2 regions of the Rummeliibacillus sp. SL167 genome follow, and region 2 is predicted to be linked to the other one. Evidence: riboswitches for the same ligand, from Rfam matches in the RefSeq annotation. Region 2 holds a riboswitch; the other holds the start of a gene.

Region 1 (8,255 bases), on a different contig from region 2:
GCCGTTTTTAATGCGCCCTCAAGTCTTTTACTTTTATTTTCACTATAAAGATAGAAAGGACCCAAAATCGCACTAAATAAAATAATAACGATCAAGGGAATCTCTTGAATAAATAGATCTGTTTCGATAAAGAATCCTCCAATGACTGAACCAACCGTCATTGCAATATGAAGTCCATACATAATATAAAATCCTACTGTATGGCGGATTTTTCCTATAGAAAATGCCGTAAAAAAAGCAAAATATATATATCCAAACAATACTGTCATGGCTGCATTAATAACCATTCCAAGGGCAATCCACATATAGACAAGCCCATTTGTCGCACTATAAGCAAAACGAAAACAGATTAAATACATGATGAGAACTGCAAGTGCGATAGACCCTTCAAGCTTTGATGCCGAATGAAATATTAAATAAAACGGGATAAAGCAAAACGCAATCCATGCGATCATACTCATCACTGGATTTTTTGGAAAGACACTGTACCATTTTGTCACGTAAACTTTCACCGCCTTTTAGCTACTTCCATTATATCAAAGAATGGTTATTTTGCCCTGACCCTACCCTATTGTTACAATAGACCCTTTACATAATCATCATTTTTACTACAATAAAAATGGCAAGTCTTAATTATATAATTTTTTGACTTTTAATGATTAGCTCTGTTTAATCATATTGATGACATATTCGATTCATCACAGGTGAGCTCTTTTCTGTGAATGAACATCAAGCATTCTCGACAATGTTCGGTAAGGAAGCTTGACCTGCTCTCATTTACTGATTAGAGTTGAAACATCCCATATTTATAATAAAGCCAAATCATTAAATCATTCTTAAACTTTTACACTGGAGATGGCACAATGGATTCACAAGGAATCATTTTAGACTTAGATGGAACAACCTTAACAAGTAAGAAAACTGTTCATCCGTTATTAGTTCAATATATACAAACACTCAGAAAAAGAGGACTATTGGTCTTTATCGCAACAGGTCGTACTATTTTTGAAGTTCAACGAATTCTCCCAAAAGAATTTGTTGTGGATGGAATCGTCGCATCAAATGGGATGAATGTTTTTGCTGGGAAGAAACAGATATATAAAAGTGAGATTCCTGCAAACACTGTTCAGCATTTAATAGAAGAATCAATTGAATTTGGGATCTATCATGAAATTTATCACAAAGATGGAACATTAACCGCACAAATAACGCCCTTCCAAACAGAAACTTCAACATCGATATCTCACAGACACGAAAATGTAAAATGGACAACTGCACTACATGCCAATCATGTCGAAAAAATACTATTCTTTGATGAAAACACATCACTTGTTGCTGAGTGGTTCGAGACAATAAAACAACTACAAAAAGACTATGCTTTTTCCGCTGCATTATCTTCATCTGATTTAATAGATGTGAACGGAGCCAATGCAACAAAGGCTATTGGGGTTACCACTTTACTATCTGAATTACAGATTCGCTTTGAAGATGTCATAGCATTTGGTGATGGAGGTAACGATATCCCATTATTTGAAAAAGTCGGAAAAAGTATCGCCATGAAAAATGCACGTCAAGAAGTTCAATTGCAAGCAGATGAAGTAACAACATATACAAACGATCAAAACGGTCTATATCATCAACTACAACAGATATTCCATTAGACCTTTATCGACAATATTATTTCTCAGGAAATATATTATGACAAAATTCTTATTTCCTAGATTTTCGTTTCTACATCCAGCATCCGACCCAAAGTTTTCTTTCGGTAGCCTCGCTCTAGCTTTCTTAAGAGACGAGGCTATCTCTTTTTATCTGGATTACCACTTTGTGAAATATATCACCAACTAATTTCAATAGATTTTCACGTTTTCTTTTAACTGGTCGTTTTTCATGACATTCGAGCGGAAGGTATTTGGATCATCTTCACTCCATATTTTCAGCCCTAAACCAAAAAATCCTTAACCTCCAAAGAGATTAAGGACCTTCAATTGTTTTATTGTCCGAATTGTTTCGTTTCGACACCTTAGATCACGGTTATTTCTTTAAAAAATCAAAGTTAAAGGTCTCGTCGGATATAGGTTCAACTTTAGCAATTGCGTAGGTAGATCCCTTTTGTGAGAAGAAATCATAGGTGGAGCCTTCATTTCGAATGCCATTCATAACAATAGGGTTGATCTCTTCCTCTGGGAACATCGTATCTAACCCTAAATTCATGAGTGCTTTATTGCCGTTATAGCGTACATAGGCTTTCACTTCTGGACTTAAACCTGTTTCCGCATAGATATCATCTGTATATTTCATTTCGTTTTCATATAAATCTAGCAGAAGCTCATAGCCCCATACTTTTAATTCGTCCTGTTTTTCTTTTGAGAACTTTTTAAAAAGATTTTGAGCGAAATATCCTGTTGCCACACCATGAATAGATTCGTCCCTTAAAATAAGAGAAATTACTTCTGCGCTATTTCGTAAAATTCCTTGTCCACCCAAATATAAAGGATAAAAGAATCCGGAATAAAATAAAAACGATTCAAGCATAACAGACGCAAACATAGCTTTCCATAAACTTTCAGGGTCGTTTTCTTTAATAGAAGAATAGATATCAGCGATTTTTTTCGCTTTATATTGTAGAAATTCATTTTTCTTGACCCAAGCAAAGATCTCATCAATTTCATCGTTATTGCACAATGTTGTGAAAATATAAGAATAGGATTTTGCATGGATAGCCTCAAATGCGTCAAACACTGTTAGTACAGCCTTTTCTTGTAGGTCTTCATGGTATCTAGCAATTTCGTTCATCCCTATATTTGTTTGAAGCGTATCCAGTAAAGTAAGTCCGCCGAATACTTTTGTATACGTATCTCGAAACTCGAAGTCTTTCCACTGCTTCAAATCTTTACTAACTGCAATTTCTTCAGGAAACCACATTTGTTTCCACTGCTGATCCCAAAATGTTTTAGCCAAATCACTCGTTGGTTTATTCCAATTGACCGCTTCAAATGGTCCTATATTGAACATGACACACATTCCTCCAATGTTTGCAAGCGTTGGCGAACATAATAAATCGACTTAATGCCGCGCATCCATGCATAAATATAAAGTTTCGCAAGGCGCTCAGTTGTCCATTGATCCGTTACATATAATGTCATTGAAATACCTTGATCAACATGTTTTTGAGCTGTTGCATATAAATCAATCATACGATAACTATCAACATCATAAGCTTCTACATATAAATGCTGATTTTCATTATTTAAATAAGGCATTGGATAAATGGTCCGGCTATCCGCATAATCACGAATTTCTACTCTTTCCGTACATGGAGCAATGGATGCTGTGCAACTACGAATGTAGGAAATACTGCCTGTTGGTGCAACAGCGAGACGATATGCATTAAATACGCCATATTTCATAACATTTTTCTTTAACTTTTTCCACATATCCGCTGTAATGATCGGCACATTTCCTAGTGCTTTTTGTACTTTTTCAGTTGGCATTTTTTCTTGTTTATGGATGTAATGCTCAAAATATTGGCCATTTGCATACTCACTTTTATCAAATCCATAAAAAGTCTCGCCTTTTTCTTTTGCAATTAGCATGGAAGCTTTTAAGGAGTAGTAATTTAATGCTTCCATAAAGAAATCAACGAATTCGATAGATTCATCTGAACCATATAGAATATTTTCCGTAACAAGATGTCCATGAAGATTCATCGTTCCCAATCCAACCGAATGCATCAATTTATTTGCCTTTGCAACAGAAGGGACATTGACGATATCCGTCATTTGAGAAACATTTGTCAGTAGACGCATAGCTGTATCAACTAGTTCTTCAAAGTTATTTGTTTCTGTCGCATGATGAATGTCTAAAGAACCCAAATTACAAGATACATCTAAGCCATATTCGTTTGGCTTGTCCATGTCTGTAATAATACTGGTCGTTTGAACTTGCAGAATTTCCGTGCAAAGATTGGACATTTTCACCCGACCAAGACCTTTTAAAGGATGAACACGATTTACATTGTCATCGAATATTTCAAATGGATAGCCTGATTCAAATTGTGTTTTCTTTATTTCTGTATATAATTTCCGTGCATTTAAGCGTTTTAATTTACGAATATTGGGATTATCCAATAGTTCATAATACATCTCAGTAATACTGATTTCACTCATGCGCTTACCATATTCTTTATAAATATCATAAGGACTAAATAAAACGATATCTTTATCTTTTTTCATCAATTCGAAGAAAATATCTGGAATGATGATGCCTGTTGACAATGTGGCAAGACGAATTTTTTCATCCGCATTTGGTTTTTTCGATGAGATAAATTCTTCAATATCCCCATGGAAAATATTTAAATAGACCACACCGGAGCCATTTCGTTGTCCCAATTGGTTGGAATAAGAAAAGGCATTCTCTAATAACTTCGCAACGGGCATGACACCGCTTGCACGATTTAAGATCCCTTTGATTGGATCCCCTAATGGGCGCAAATCGGTTAATAAAGTACCAACTCCACCTCCTAAGCGAGAGAGTTCTAAACAATAGCCAATGTTTTCTGCAATGCTGTTCATCGTATCATCCATCGCTAATTTAAAGCAACTGACCAACTCCCCGCGCGCTTTTTTACCACTGTTTAAAGCTGTCGGTGTGGCAGGCTGATACGATTCCATCATATGATGAACAGCCTTTTCAGCTAGCTGTTCGTCGCCTTGTGCTAAATAGAGGGCAATGATGATGATACGATCCTCATACTTTTCTAAAATTTCCTTTCCATCTCGGCTCTTCATGGCATACCCTTCATAAAATTTACTGGCACTCATAAAGGATGGAAAGCGAAAATGATAATCATAAGCATATTTGAATAATTTTTTGATAAATTTCATGGAGTACATTTTCAAAAAGTCTTCTTCGTAATATCCTTCCTCCATTAAATAGCTTATTTTTTCTTCTAAGTCGATAAAATAGCGCATTCTGACATTGACATTTTCCAAAAAATATTTGCGTGTAGCTTCTTTATCTTTTTGCAAATCAATGGTTCCTGTTGAACTATATTTATTTAACACTTCATTGTTTAATTTTAAGTATTCTTTCATAAAGAAACCTCTCTCTCAAAAACGTTTTGATACTGATCAACGATTGCCGCATAATCCCGTGGAAATCCCCGTAGTTCTATTTTTCGAATAATAGGCACATGGTATTTTCTGCTGATTGTATCTGCTGATTTGCAAAAAACGGAGTGACCAAAATTGGAATTTCCGCTAGCGATCACACCTTTACAAAAAGAATGATTGTTTTGAAGAAATTTCTCAACAATTGGTGGCACATCGCCCAATCCGTCTGTATAAGTAAAAACGAAAAAGGGTTCTGTCATCATCAAATCTTCTGTTATTTCAACATTAGGCAATCCTAGCCGATGAATGATGGATCGAACATTTCCCGTTCTGCTGGCAAATGCAATCATATGGCGATCTTACTAATCTCTTCGTTCATTTGCGCAACATCTTGGATTAGTTCCCCATTCAACTCTAAAATTGGAACGGATAAAAAGCCTGCTTCGACTATTTGTTGTTTTGCTTGTTCATCTGTATCTACATTAATTAATTCATATTTTCCCTCAAAGCCTGCTTCTTTTAAAAATGACTTTACAAACATGCATTTTGGGCAAATTGTTTTCGTATAAAGTTTCATAAGATCTCCTCTTTCTTTAAAAAGTAATTTACACTTTTACATAAGTAACACAAAAAGCTATCCCCTTCTTATCGGGAATAGCTTTATTTCAAAATGGAAACAATTAGGTCGATGGAAATGCAGACTTATTTGCCCCCATTTCCTAGCCCCCGAAAAAATGTGCAATTGTTTATTAGGCAGGTCTCCTGGCTTATGCTTCACCCTACTAGTCACCTTCCCATGTAAAAACATAGTGGCTATTGACATTCGTTTCACATTTACAGTTGCGGGGACAGCATCAGATTCTCACTGATTTCCCTATTAATCTACATATAGTAGAACCAAGATAAACAACATACTATATATTGTGATGTTATTCTAATAATATCATCTTCCCGCTTTTTGTACAAGCGACTAAAGTTTGTTTTTAAACTTTAAATTGTTTCAAGAATATACGGGTCTATCCAAAAAGTCCTGCTTCAAATATTAGTTATAAACTACTGTTTCTCTTCAAACCTGCGTAGGAATCAGGTGTCATGATTATCCAATTTCATTTATAAAATATCACGCGTGAGAATATATTTTACTTTTGAATCCAAAATTGTAAGTGACATTGAAAAATGAAAATATTAAAAAAATATGCCACTTGCATAGATTAAAAGAGTCTGCAAATATATAGAAATTCTATAAAATAAAGTTTCCACATTCCTATTAAATGAACTCTTTAGCTTATTAATTTACCTACTAATTTTGCCATACATCTTTAAAATAATCGGATAATATGCCTTCTCCTTGAAATCTATCTTCAAGAACAGTTTGTACTTGTTGTAATTCAACTTTAAGTTTTCCGCCACTATCAGGGAGAGAACCTAAATAAGAATATTGATACACTGGGTCATCAGGACATAGTTCATAAGCACGTTTTAACATCGAAATTCCTTTTTCTTCCCAATGTTCATAATCACCGAAGTAATACGGAAACTGTGAAATCATATAACCAAAACACCAAAGAAAATCTTCATTTTCCATAAAATTGGTCAAACCAAAATATGTGACTTCATTTAGCATAATCTCTAACTCATTAGAATCTAATTTTTCGCCCCCTATACAGTCCTCTTCGACCAAAACATACCAGCAAAAGAAACCAAGCCTAATAAGAATTTTCAAATTTTCAGGATTCTGCTTCCACTTTTTTGTGAGGAATGATTTTGCTTCATACCATCTTTCTTGACTTTCCACTATGTCAACTTCATTCCACCGCCAATCAATCATAATAGTGCATCTCCTTTCCTAGATAGCAACTTCTACTGATGATGAACCCAAAAAATCAATCCATCAAAATATTACCATGAAGTATTTTTCTTTTTATGCAATGTCCATTCATAAAGAGCACTTCCTATCAAGCATTGGAAAAAAACAGCCTTATATAAAAGTATCGAAAGCCCATTTGATTCATTGTCTGTACTTGGATATAAGGAAAGCCGTTTTGAAATGGGGTACTGTTCAGTTTGAAATATAAAAACATCCCACCAATACTTCCGACTAAAATAAAAAATAAACTACTATGTACAGCATTCCTCTTCTTTTTTTCCATTAAAAAATTCACGATAAATAAGAGAAAAGGTGTTACGAGCGCAATAAGATATGCATTGCCTTCATAAATAACATCATTTGTGATATCCGCTATCCAAAAACAGCAGCATTATACAATTACAACAGCTAAAATATTGATTAAAAGTAGTCTAATATATTTCATCATTAACTCCCAATATTTATATTTTGCGTTTTCTATGATTTGACCATCATTATGCGTAAAAGTTGCATAGCTTAACTGAACTCTATTAATTATTTCGATGACTGGTACTAGCCTAACTCTTCAATTTTTATCTTACTCTTTTCTAGCAAATTCTTGTTTTTTCCTAATCCGTAAACATTCTTGATGCCTTGTTAATCTTAGAAATCAATTGCCTGTAGAAATCCCAATCGCTTCAACTAAAATAGTTTTCTATCCCTCCGCACTACCTTTTAAAGGAAAATTATGAGGAACATACATCTATCCGGTGTACTTTAAAAGGAAAAATGTTATAATAATAGTCATAGGAAAGTTATTATTTTCTATAAGAATATGAGGAACAAATGATTTTCTTATTTCTATTCAGGCGTGTTAATTAGGGAGAAAATAGGATATATATTTGCTAGAATCATCCTAAAATCCTGTATTTTTAGCTCCATTTGCATAGATTGGAGCGGAGGCTTGCTCTACTCCCGCGGGAAAAGCGAACAGATGAGACCCTGCACGGAGCGCAAGCGAAGGAAGCGGCTCGGCGTTCGCCCTCATGAGTCGTGCAAGCCGTAGGAAATCAACAATTGCTCTGTATTTTATAGATAAAATTGGATAATCAATATGCCTGATTCCCATTACAATCCTTATTTCCCCAAATTATTTTCGAATACTTGATGATGACGGTTGTATACTAGAAAGAGAAAATCTCTAAATAATAATATGACAGGGAGGGCTTTTTATGTTATCTGAAAAGCTTCATGCCGCACTTAATGATCAAATGAATTTTGAATTCTTTTCCGCA
Region 2 (8,255 bases):
ATAAAGAAATTTATCCGAAGTCATTAGCTTATTATAACAGCCAAACCAAAAGATAACGGTACAAATCATAACTGACATGGCAAATCCATAGACAATGGCCTCAATCGTAATAGGATTATCATCGATATATAGAATGATTTTTTCACCATCATGACTAATTAAAGGATTGATCAAGGCTGCAATGACAAACAAAGGAACCATCCATTTTAAAGAGCGGAGAAATGATTTTTGATTGATTTGCAAACTTAAAAGAATGGACATTGCGAGTGAAATGATTAAATAAATTGGATGCATATAAAACATCGTTAATCCTATCACAAAAACAAAATATAAAAAAATCACAATTGGATGATAGTTAGCAAAAGCTTTCAATAATTTTTCCTCCTTCACCCATTACAAACCTATATCTCTGCCATTATCAACCGTATATTGCCAAACGATATGGTCGCCATCTTTAACCTCATAACTTCCACAGCCAATACCTGGATTTTTTCCATTGACGCTATACATCCAGCCAGACAATTTTCCAGCGTCTTTTTCGTATAAATGATTGATGCCTTCTACATAGATACTTCCATATTTTTTAGCAGCACCTTCATATTCAAAATGAATGTGATGCTGTTGTAAGGCACGTAAAGTAATGTCCCAAGCTGAATCGTCCTCATGTTGAATTTCATAGGTGGATGTAGAAAGTATCACACCATTTTTCGGTACATATTTTGCACTTTGTAAGGCTGGCTCTAATCTTTCATAATTTTCTTTTTTCAAAAGTGTGTCAACACGAATGGATATGGTGACATATTTTTTCTTTTCAGTAACAGTTGCTTGCTTTGCTGGATTTTTTTCTTTATGTGTTGTCGTTGATTTCTTTTTCGTTACAGTATTTTTATCTTGTTTTTCTTGTTTAACTACCTTATCCTTTGTTGGTTTTGTTTGTTGCTCTTTGCCTGCAGATTCTTTTTTAGGAGATGATATCGTTTTTTCTTGATTTGAACCATTGTTTTCAACTGTTGATTTTTCTGTTTGTAATGCTGTATCTTGCTGTTTTGAATTTGTCGTTTCCTTCTTAAAATCACTTGTTGTTTCTTTTTTCTGTTCAGTTGAGCTAGCTGATTTTTGTTGCTGCTTTTGTGTTTTCTCCTGTGGATTTTTGTTTTTTTCTGAGCCTTCTACAACCTTCACTTTTCCTTGGTCAAGGGTTGTTCCTTGTTGTTCTTGATCATGTTGTTCAACAGTTTGAACCTTACAACCTGAAAGACATAGTACTGCGATGATAAAAGACAGTACAATAAATTGTATCTTTTTCAAAAAAATACACCTCCTAAACTAGATGGGAATAGGGTGTTAGAAGTAAATTCTAACACCCTATGATTCTATTTACTTTCAATTGTTTTATTTCGATTTAACAATAATCGTCTTGTTAGCACTTTTATTTTTGGCAGCATCTTTGACATAGATGGTTAATTTGGTACCTACTTTTTGTTTTTTAATAGACAATGAGAATTTACCTTTTGAAGATACTGTGCCATATTTAATGATTTTTTTATTTTTCACGACATATACTTTAGATTTTGCTTCTGCCGTACCTGTAATTCTGGTCGATTTTTTCGTCACTTTATGGACTTTCGGTGCTTTTGGCGCTGTTTTGTCTACAACTTTAATCTTGACGATTTTACTTTTATTTTTGGCTGAATCTTGGACATAAACTGTTAGGACTGTTCCTGCCTTTTGTTTTGGGATAGCCAATGAGAATGCGCCTTTTGTAGAAGCAGTCCCAGTTTTGATTACCTTATTATTTTTGATCACATAGACTTTTGCTTTCGCTTCAGCTGTCCCTGTAATTTTTGTCGTGCGATCACTTACTTGACCGATTTTTGATATTTTTGGAGCCGTTTTATCAACTACTTTGGCAGTGATTGATCCACTGTTGTTCTTTCCTAAGTCTGTCGCAACGATTTGAAGGGGAGTCCCTGCTTTTTGCTGTTTGATTTTAACAGAATATTTTCCTGTGAAATTCGATTGAGCTGTCCCAATGATTTTGCTACCATTCTTTACTGTAATTGTGGCATATGGTTCTGTTTTACCTGTGATAGTCGTTGCATTGTCAGCAACTGTAGCAGCAGTTGGTTTTTCAGGTGCCTTCACATCATATTGTAGTTCGTCAGCATTAGCATCTGTTGTCATATTATAAAAGCTATTTTTCCCGTTTACAAAACGGTCATAAGCTTGTAGAGCGCGATTCGCTTGGTCTGATGAGATAACGTTAGGTTCCTTTGCCTTTGGCGCATTTTTGAAGCCACCTGTAATACTATCATATGTTGTAAGCAAGTTGGAAATCGTCCAAGCTCCATTTTCTTTCACAAATCGAACGTCTGTTTTCGGATCCACTTTATTGGCAGTTAAACTAATAATTAGCTGAGATACTGTTTCTGGGCTATCATCACCGTAGTAACCGACAAATCCAGCACGTTCATTGATTTGATTGCCTAAATATGAATAGGCTTTTTCAATCGCCTGTTGAACGGATTCTTGATTAGAATAGTTTGCTAAAGCCGTCACAGCCATAGATGTAGCGTCCTTATCTGCTCCCCATGCTTTATCCCAACCAAATGCGCCATTATTTTCATCTTCATCTGTAAATTGAGAAGCTAATAGCTTGGAAACTAATTGTTCACGGCTTAATGCTTGATACCTCTCGCCCGCTGGTAAATGATATGATTTTGCATCCAATGCATACAGCATATAATAGTTATCCATATCGTAGAGCAGATCTTTTTCTTGCGCTGTTAAATAGGCATCTGCCATCAGTTGAATAAGGTTATAACCGCCAACATTTTCCGCATCTTTTCCGATGGCTGTAACCGCTAAAATTTGTTTTGCATATGCTGATGGTGAATCTGAAATAGCTCCTTGCTTCGTATCTAATTCATTTACAAGAGATTGATAGTATTGTTCATAATAATCTTTTGGGACAATTGGTAGATTAGCTCGTGCCAAATCTGTGACAATATCACAATCGGCGAATGTTGGATTTGGTGTGATGCTTAAAAGAAAAGCGCTTGAAGAAGAAAGGGCATTTTGATAGCTAACATCCTTGCCAACAGTCGTTGTGACAGTTGTATTTTCCTCTGCATGAGCAGTGATGGTAGCAGGTAATTGAGATGCTACCAGTAAACTAGCTAGTGAAATCGGTGCGATCCACTTTTTAAAAGATTTGTTTGAATACATATAAGAGCCTCCATTCTTTTGCATAATTACAGATTGATCTGTCTTGTTAGGATAGAGGCAATTAAATTTCTCCATAAAAAAACTTTACATCAAAATGTAAAGAGTGCTTGGACGTGAAATGTCAATAATCATTATTTGTCATTTCATTGTTCCACACCTCCCCCTCGAAGATCAGAAACGCAGATAAAAGCAGGTTTCCTGGCTTATATGTACATGAATATTCGCACCTTCCCAGCTAAAAGCCAGTGGCATACACGATTTTCAACATATTTACAGTAGCGGGGCTGCATCAGACTTTCACTGATTTCCCTATTATCCTAATACGCATTAGGCACTTTTATCTAAGACTATGTAATTGTTATTGTTTATAGTATTTCATATTCACTAAAACATGTAAATGCTTTTTTTACTTGAACGCCATTTTTTTGTAAACGTTATAAAACCTCTACCAACCAACATTTTGATTAGTAGAGGTTTTATAAGTTACCCGCGGCGACATCAGACATTTTGTTCTTCGCTCCTTTTTGAATGCTCCTTGTAAGCATTGAGTTGTTCTTCTGTTAAATGATTGATAAAAAAGTAAAAGTCTTTCGATTCTAATCCATACTCCTCACAAGCACTACAATATCGTTCATATCCTTCTCGATATATATCCATATATATCTCCTCCTGTTATATAACAAATTTTATTGCTGTTAATAATATATAACAGAAATAGGCGGTTGTCAACAGAATTATCTGAAAAATTAATAATATATATTTATCCTGCATTCAACAGGCAGTAAGATCCTTCATCAAGACAAACGTATATTTTCATAAGCGACCGCCCTATCCTTTGTATATGAAAAAGCATGAAGAAAACAACTGTATAAAGTTTTAATTTATGACCGCTGCCCTAAAACATTTTCAATTCATAAATCAAAAGATTTCGTACATAATGGTGCGCTGTTACTATGTGTGTAAATCAAATTTTTGAAATATGAGTAAAACCCAAACTTCAATTTTTATCAAGAAGTTTGAGTTTTAAGATTTGTTTTATTTGAACATCCTGTTGAACTACATCCAATTGGGCAGAATGAAGACGTTTTTCATAGTTATGTTCATACACGCCCAATATTGTAAAAGTGGTCCCCTTTTTTTCGGATACTGTCTAATCAACCATATCCTCTAATCTACATATTAAATAATATGTTTGAAATCCTTAAATCGATGATGAGTCATTAAACTAATGGTTACATACGCAATAAGAGATAATATGATGGAAGTTGTGACAGTATGCATGCCTAAAAAAGTTGTTTTCCATTTTTCATAAATCAAAATATAACTGATTAAGCCAACAAGCATCGATGAAACGGCTCCATATTTGTTTCCTTTTTTCCAATATAGACCTAATACTACAGGCCAAACAAATACGGATTCCAGACCACCAAATGAGAAAAGATTGAGCCAAACTAATAGATCTGGCGGTTTTAATGCAACAATAATAACAGCTACACCTATTAAAGTAGTGACAAAAAAGCTTAGCTTCTTGATTTCGTCATCATTAGCTTGTGGCTTTATAAAGTTTAGATAAATATCTTTAACAATTGTAGAGCTTACAAGTATTAAGAGCGCATTTACGGTAGACATAATAGCCGCCATTGGTGCCGCTAATACAACACCTGCCAAAAACGGTGGCAGCACTTTTAACGTTAAAAGTGGCATGACTTTATCGCCAATATCCACACCTGGTAATACGGGGCGTGCGAATACCCCTGTTAAGTGCATGCCAAACATCACGGTGCCCAGTGCAATCGTTCCGATAATGATAGCCGAGTGCATGCTTGCCGAATTCTTATAGGACATGGCACGTACTGCGATTTGCGGTAGACCAATCACACCAATACCGATCAAAATCCAAAACGTTGATACATAAAGAGGTGTTAAACTACCATCTGCTCCAAATGGCGATACCAGTTTAGGATTTTCTGCAACAAGATCAGCCATAATATTGGAAACTCCGCCGCCGGCAATAATGGTCCCAATCAGTAAAATAACACTTCCTAAAAACATGACAGAGCCTTGTACAGCATCGGTTAGTGCAACAGCACGAAATCCTCCGACAATTACATACACAAGGACTACTATAGCAAATATAAAAAGTGCAGTTGTATAATGCAATCCGGTCAAAGATTCGATTAACCGTGCACCGCCGATCCATTGCGCAGCCATGGAAGAAAATAAGAAGATGATTATACTTAATGCGGAAACAATAACAACAAAGTTGCTCTGATAACGCTCACGTAGAAAATCGATTAATGTAATAGCTTTATACTTTCTAGCAATAATAGCAAATTTCTTTCCTAATACCATTAATACGTAATATCCTGCTGGAAGTTGAGCCATCGATAGTAAAACCCAACCAAGTCCAGTATTATAAGCTACTCCTGGACCTCCGATAAAACTAGATGCACTGCCATATGTAGCCATCATGGTCATGGCCAGCAGGAATCCTCCCATTTGTCTTCCGCCAAGGAAGTATTCCTGTAAAAATGAATCTGATTGCATGACATGTTTATTTGCCCACATACCAATTAAAAAGATAATCACCAAAAAAAGAATTAGCGGGATGATTACTTGCCAATGTATCATCGTTCATCACCATCCTCTTCCGTATCAAATGATACGTCTTTAAAGAAGAATTTGATGACAATGATGAGCAATATAATCATAAAGATCGTTCCAGCGATACAGCTATAGAAAAACCAAGCTGGAAAGCCAAATACATATGAATATTTTTTCGGATCACCCGAACCGAGCCCATATGCAAAGCCAAACCATATTGCAAAATTGATGATAACTAATGCAATACCAATAAGCGCTTCGCGATGAGCAATTTTATAACGCTTATCGTTCATAATTTCTCTCCCTCAATTCAAATAAAATACCCTTCCTATTTTACTTATATAAGAAGGAAAAGAAAAGGATCAGAAGGGAAAATAATAAAGATCAGCTAATATTTAGAGTCGACTTTATGAAGTACTAATGTGATTAATCGTACCTTACGTTTGAAAGATGAATTTAGTTTACATAATAAAATTATATGCATTTATACGATGTAGAAATATCTAAAGAGGTTAAGAGAATCATTTATGAAAGTTTGCTATGTGAATGGTTTTCTGATTTTATGGATCTATCTGCGTAAATTTACTGTGTTATCTTCCGCCTTGTTGTCATGTTATGTGTACAAAAATATCATTCCTTCTCAAGGCAGAAAATATTGAATAGAATGTATTTCTTCATACAACCATCTATTAGAAATATCACAAAATTAGCTTACATTATCAAGTTATTTGTCTCTTATCATGTGCAAAAAGTATAAAATGATTTGAATTGTCAGAAAAAATATATCATCATTTTTTGTATATTTTTGTCGATAAAGCGCACATTATCTCGTTTAAGTGATTTGCCTACAATTTTTAGAATATTCCCTATTGACTGTAACATTATATGTTATATAATTTAGAACATTACTTTATTTTACTCAATTGATTGGAGATTGATATTTATGAAAGACTTTTTCAACAAACTACTAATTGGCATGAGTATGGGAATTATCGTAGCTCTCATTCCAAATGCATTAGTTGGAGAAATCTTAAAACTGATTATTCCGTATGTTCCGTTTTTCCAATATATCTTAGATATTTCCGTTTTGGCCATGAGCCTTCTCCCTGTTATCACAGGGGTAATGATTGGTTTAACATTTAAATTAACGCCTATCCAAACGGCAAGTGTTGGTTTAGCAGCAATGGTTGGTAGTGGCGTTTGGAAAATGGGTGACGGCGGTGCCATCACTATGCAAGGAATCGGTGTTGTTATTAATACTGGTATAACAGCAGCAATAGCTGTTTTATTTGTACAATTTATCGGCGATCGTTTTAAGGATTATACCATTTTATTGATGCCTGCTTTATCTCTATTTATCCCTGGTGGAATCGGCTTATTTACACTTCCTTATGTTCGAACTGGTGCTGGTTATGTAGGAGTTGCCATTGATAATGTGACAAACTTGCAACCAATATTAATGGGAGCTATTATCGCAGTTATCTTTAGTATTTTGATTCTTTCACCTCTATCCACGATTGGTGTTGCAACCGTTATCATGTTATCCGGCATTGGTGCAGGTACTGCAAACTTAGGGGTTGTTGCCTCAGGTGTTGGTATGTGTATCGCAAGTTATAGAGCTAACAATTTTGGTACTGCTTTAGCTCATGTTATGGGATCGCCTAAAATCCAAATGCGTAACTTCTTTATGAAACCAAGAATTGCGTTTCCAATGATTATTACAGCTGCGATTTTAGGTGCTCTAGGCGGTATGCTAAATATTACAGGTACCCCCTACAGTGCAGGGTTTGGTCTTGCAGGTTTAATTGGACCATTAAACTATATCAATCTAGCTGATGGTGGTTGGAATTTGCATAATACAATGATTATGTTAGTCATGTTCTTTGTCTTACCAATTATTTTAAACACAGCATTACTTCGCTTATTTGAACGCAAATTAAAAATGATTAAAGCTGAAGATTACTCCGTTAATTATCAATGATTCAATGACATTGATTTAAACATGAGATTATTCATAAAATATATTTACACAAAGCGCACAGTTGCCTGTTTGAATGACAACTGTGCGCTTATTTTGTTTCATTTTCATTATCTATGAGAACATGCTGCTTTATTCTTGATATGCAAATTTTTAAAACAGCTTGAATCGCTAAAGTAGTCTGGAATCTTTTAGAAACAAAAGTTCCCGCTTTGTTTCATGCGAGATATTTAAAATCATTACCATCAAATTTGCTTTTTAATGAAAGTCGTTATTAGTTTACATAATAATAATATTTTAAACTTAAACATTAAAAGGATTATTTTCGATTACTTGTTGAATTTCTTTGTCCTCAACATGCGTATAGATTTGTGTTGTGGATACATTGGAATGACCAAGTATTTGTTGAAGACTTCTAATATCAGCCCCACTTTTGTACATCATT

Evidence for each region. Region 2 has a riboswitch for cobalamin ahead of FEZ13_RS04320 (Ig-like domain-containing protein). Riboswitches for the same ligand answer to the same signal wherever they lie in the genome.
Region 1: it holds a riboswitch for cobalamin, as region 2 does, so the genes downstream of both, FEZ13_RS11720 (glutaredoxin family protein) here and FEZ13_RS04320 (Ig-like domain-containing protein) in region 2, are expected to answer to the same signal.

The regions. Positions count from the first base shown of each region.
Region 1 is NZ_VCBM01000002.1:43,718-51,972, reverse strand. Features, by position in the region: gene FEZ13_RS11745 (sensor histidine kinase) at 1-500, opposite strand, end outside; gene FEZ13_RS11740 (HAD family hydrolase) at 864-1,661, shown strand; gene nrdF (class 1b ribonucleoside-diphosphate reductase subunit beta) at 2,035-3,015, opposite strand; gene nrdE (class 1b ribonucleoside-diphosphate reductase subunit alpha) at 3,003-5,096, opposite strand; gene nrdI (class Ib ribonucleoside-diphosphate reductase assembly flavoprotein NrdI) at 5,093-5,464, opposite strand; gene FEZ13_RS11720 (glutaredoxin family protein) at 5,461-5,691, opposite strand; cobalamin riboswitch at 5,850-6,032, opposite strand; gene FEZ13_RS11715 (hypothetical protein) at 6,415-6,942, opposite strand; gene FEZ13_RS11710 (ferritin) at 8,193-8,255, shown strand, end outside.
Region 2 is NZ_VCBM01000001.1:959,238-967,492, forward strand. Features, by position in the region: gene FEZ13_RS04310 (energy-coupling factor transporter transmembrane component T) at 1-372, opposite strand, end outside; gene FEZ13_RS04315 (DUF4430 domain-containing protein) at 394-1,308, opposite strand; gene FEZ13_RS04320 (Ig-like domain-containing protein) at 1,393-3,228, opposite strand; cobalamin riboswitch at 3,400-3,582, opposite strand; gene FEZ13_RS04325 (transcriptional regulator) at 3,727-3,885, opposite strand; gene panF (sodium/pantothenate symporter) at 4,408-5,856, opposite strand; gene FEZ13_RS04335 (YhdT family protein) at 5,856-6,125, opposite strand; gene FEZ13_RS04340 (PTS sugar transporter subunit IIC) at 6,776-7,813, shown strand; gene FEZ13_RS04345 (tyrosine recombinase XerC) at 8,114-8,255, opposite strand, start outside.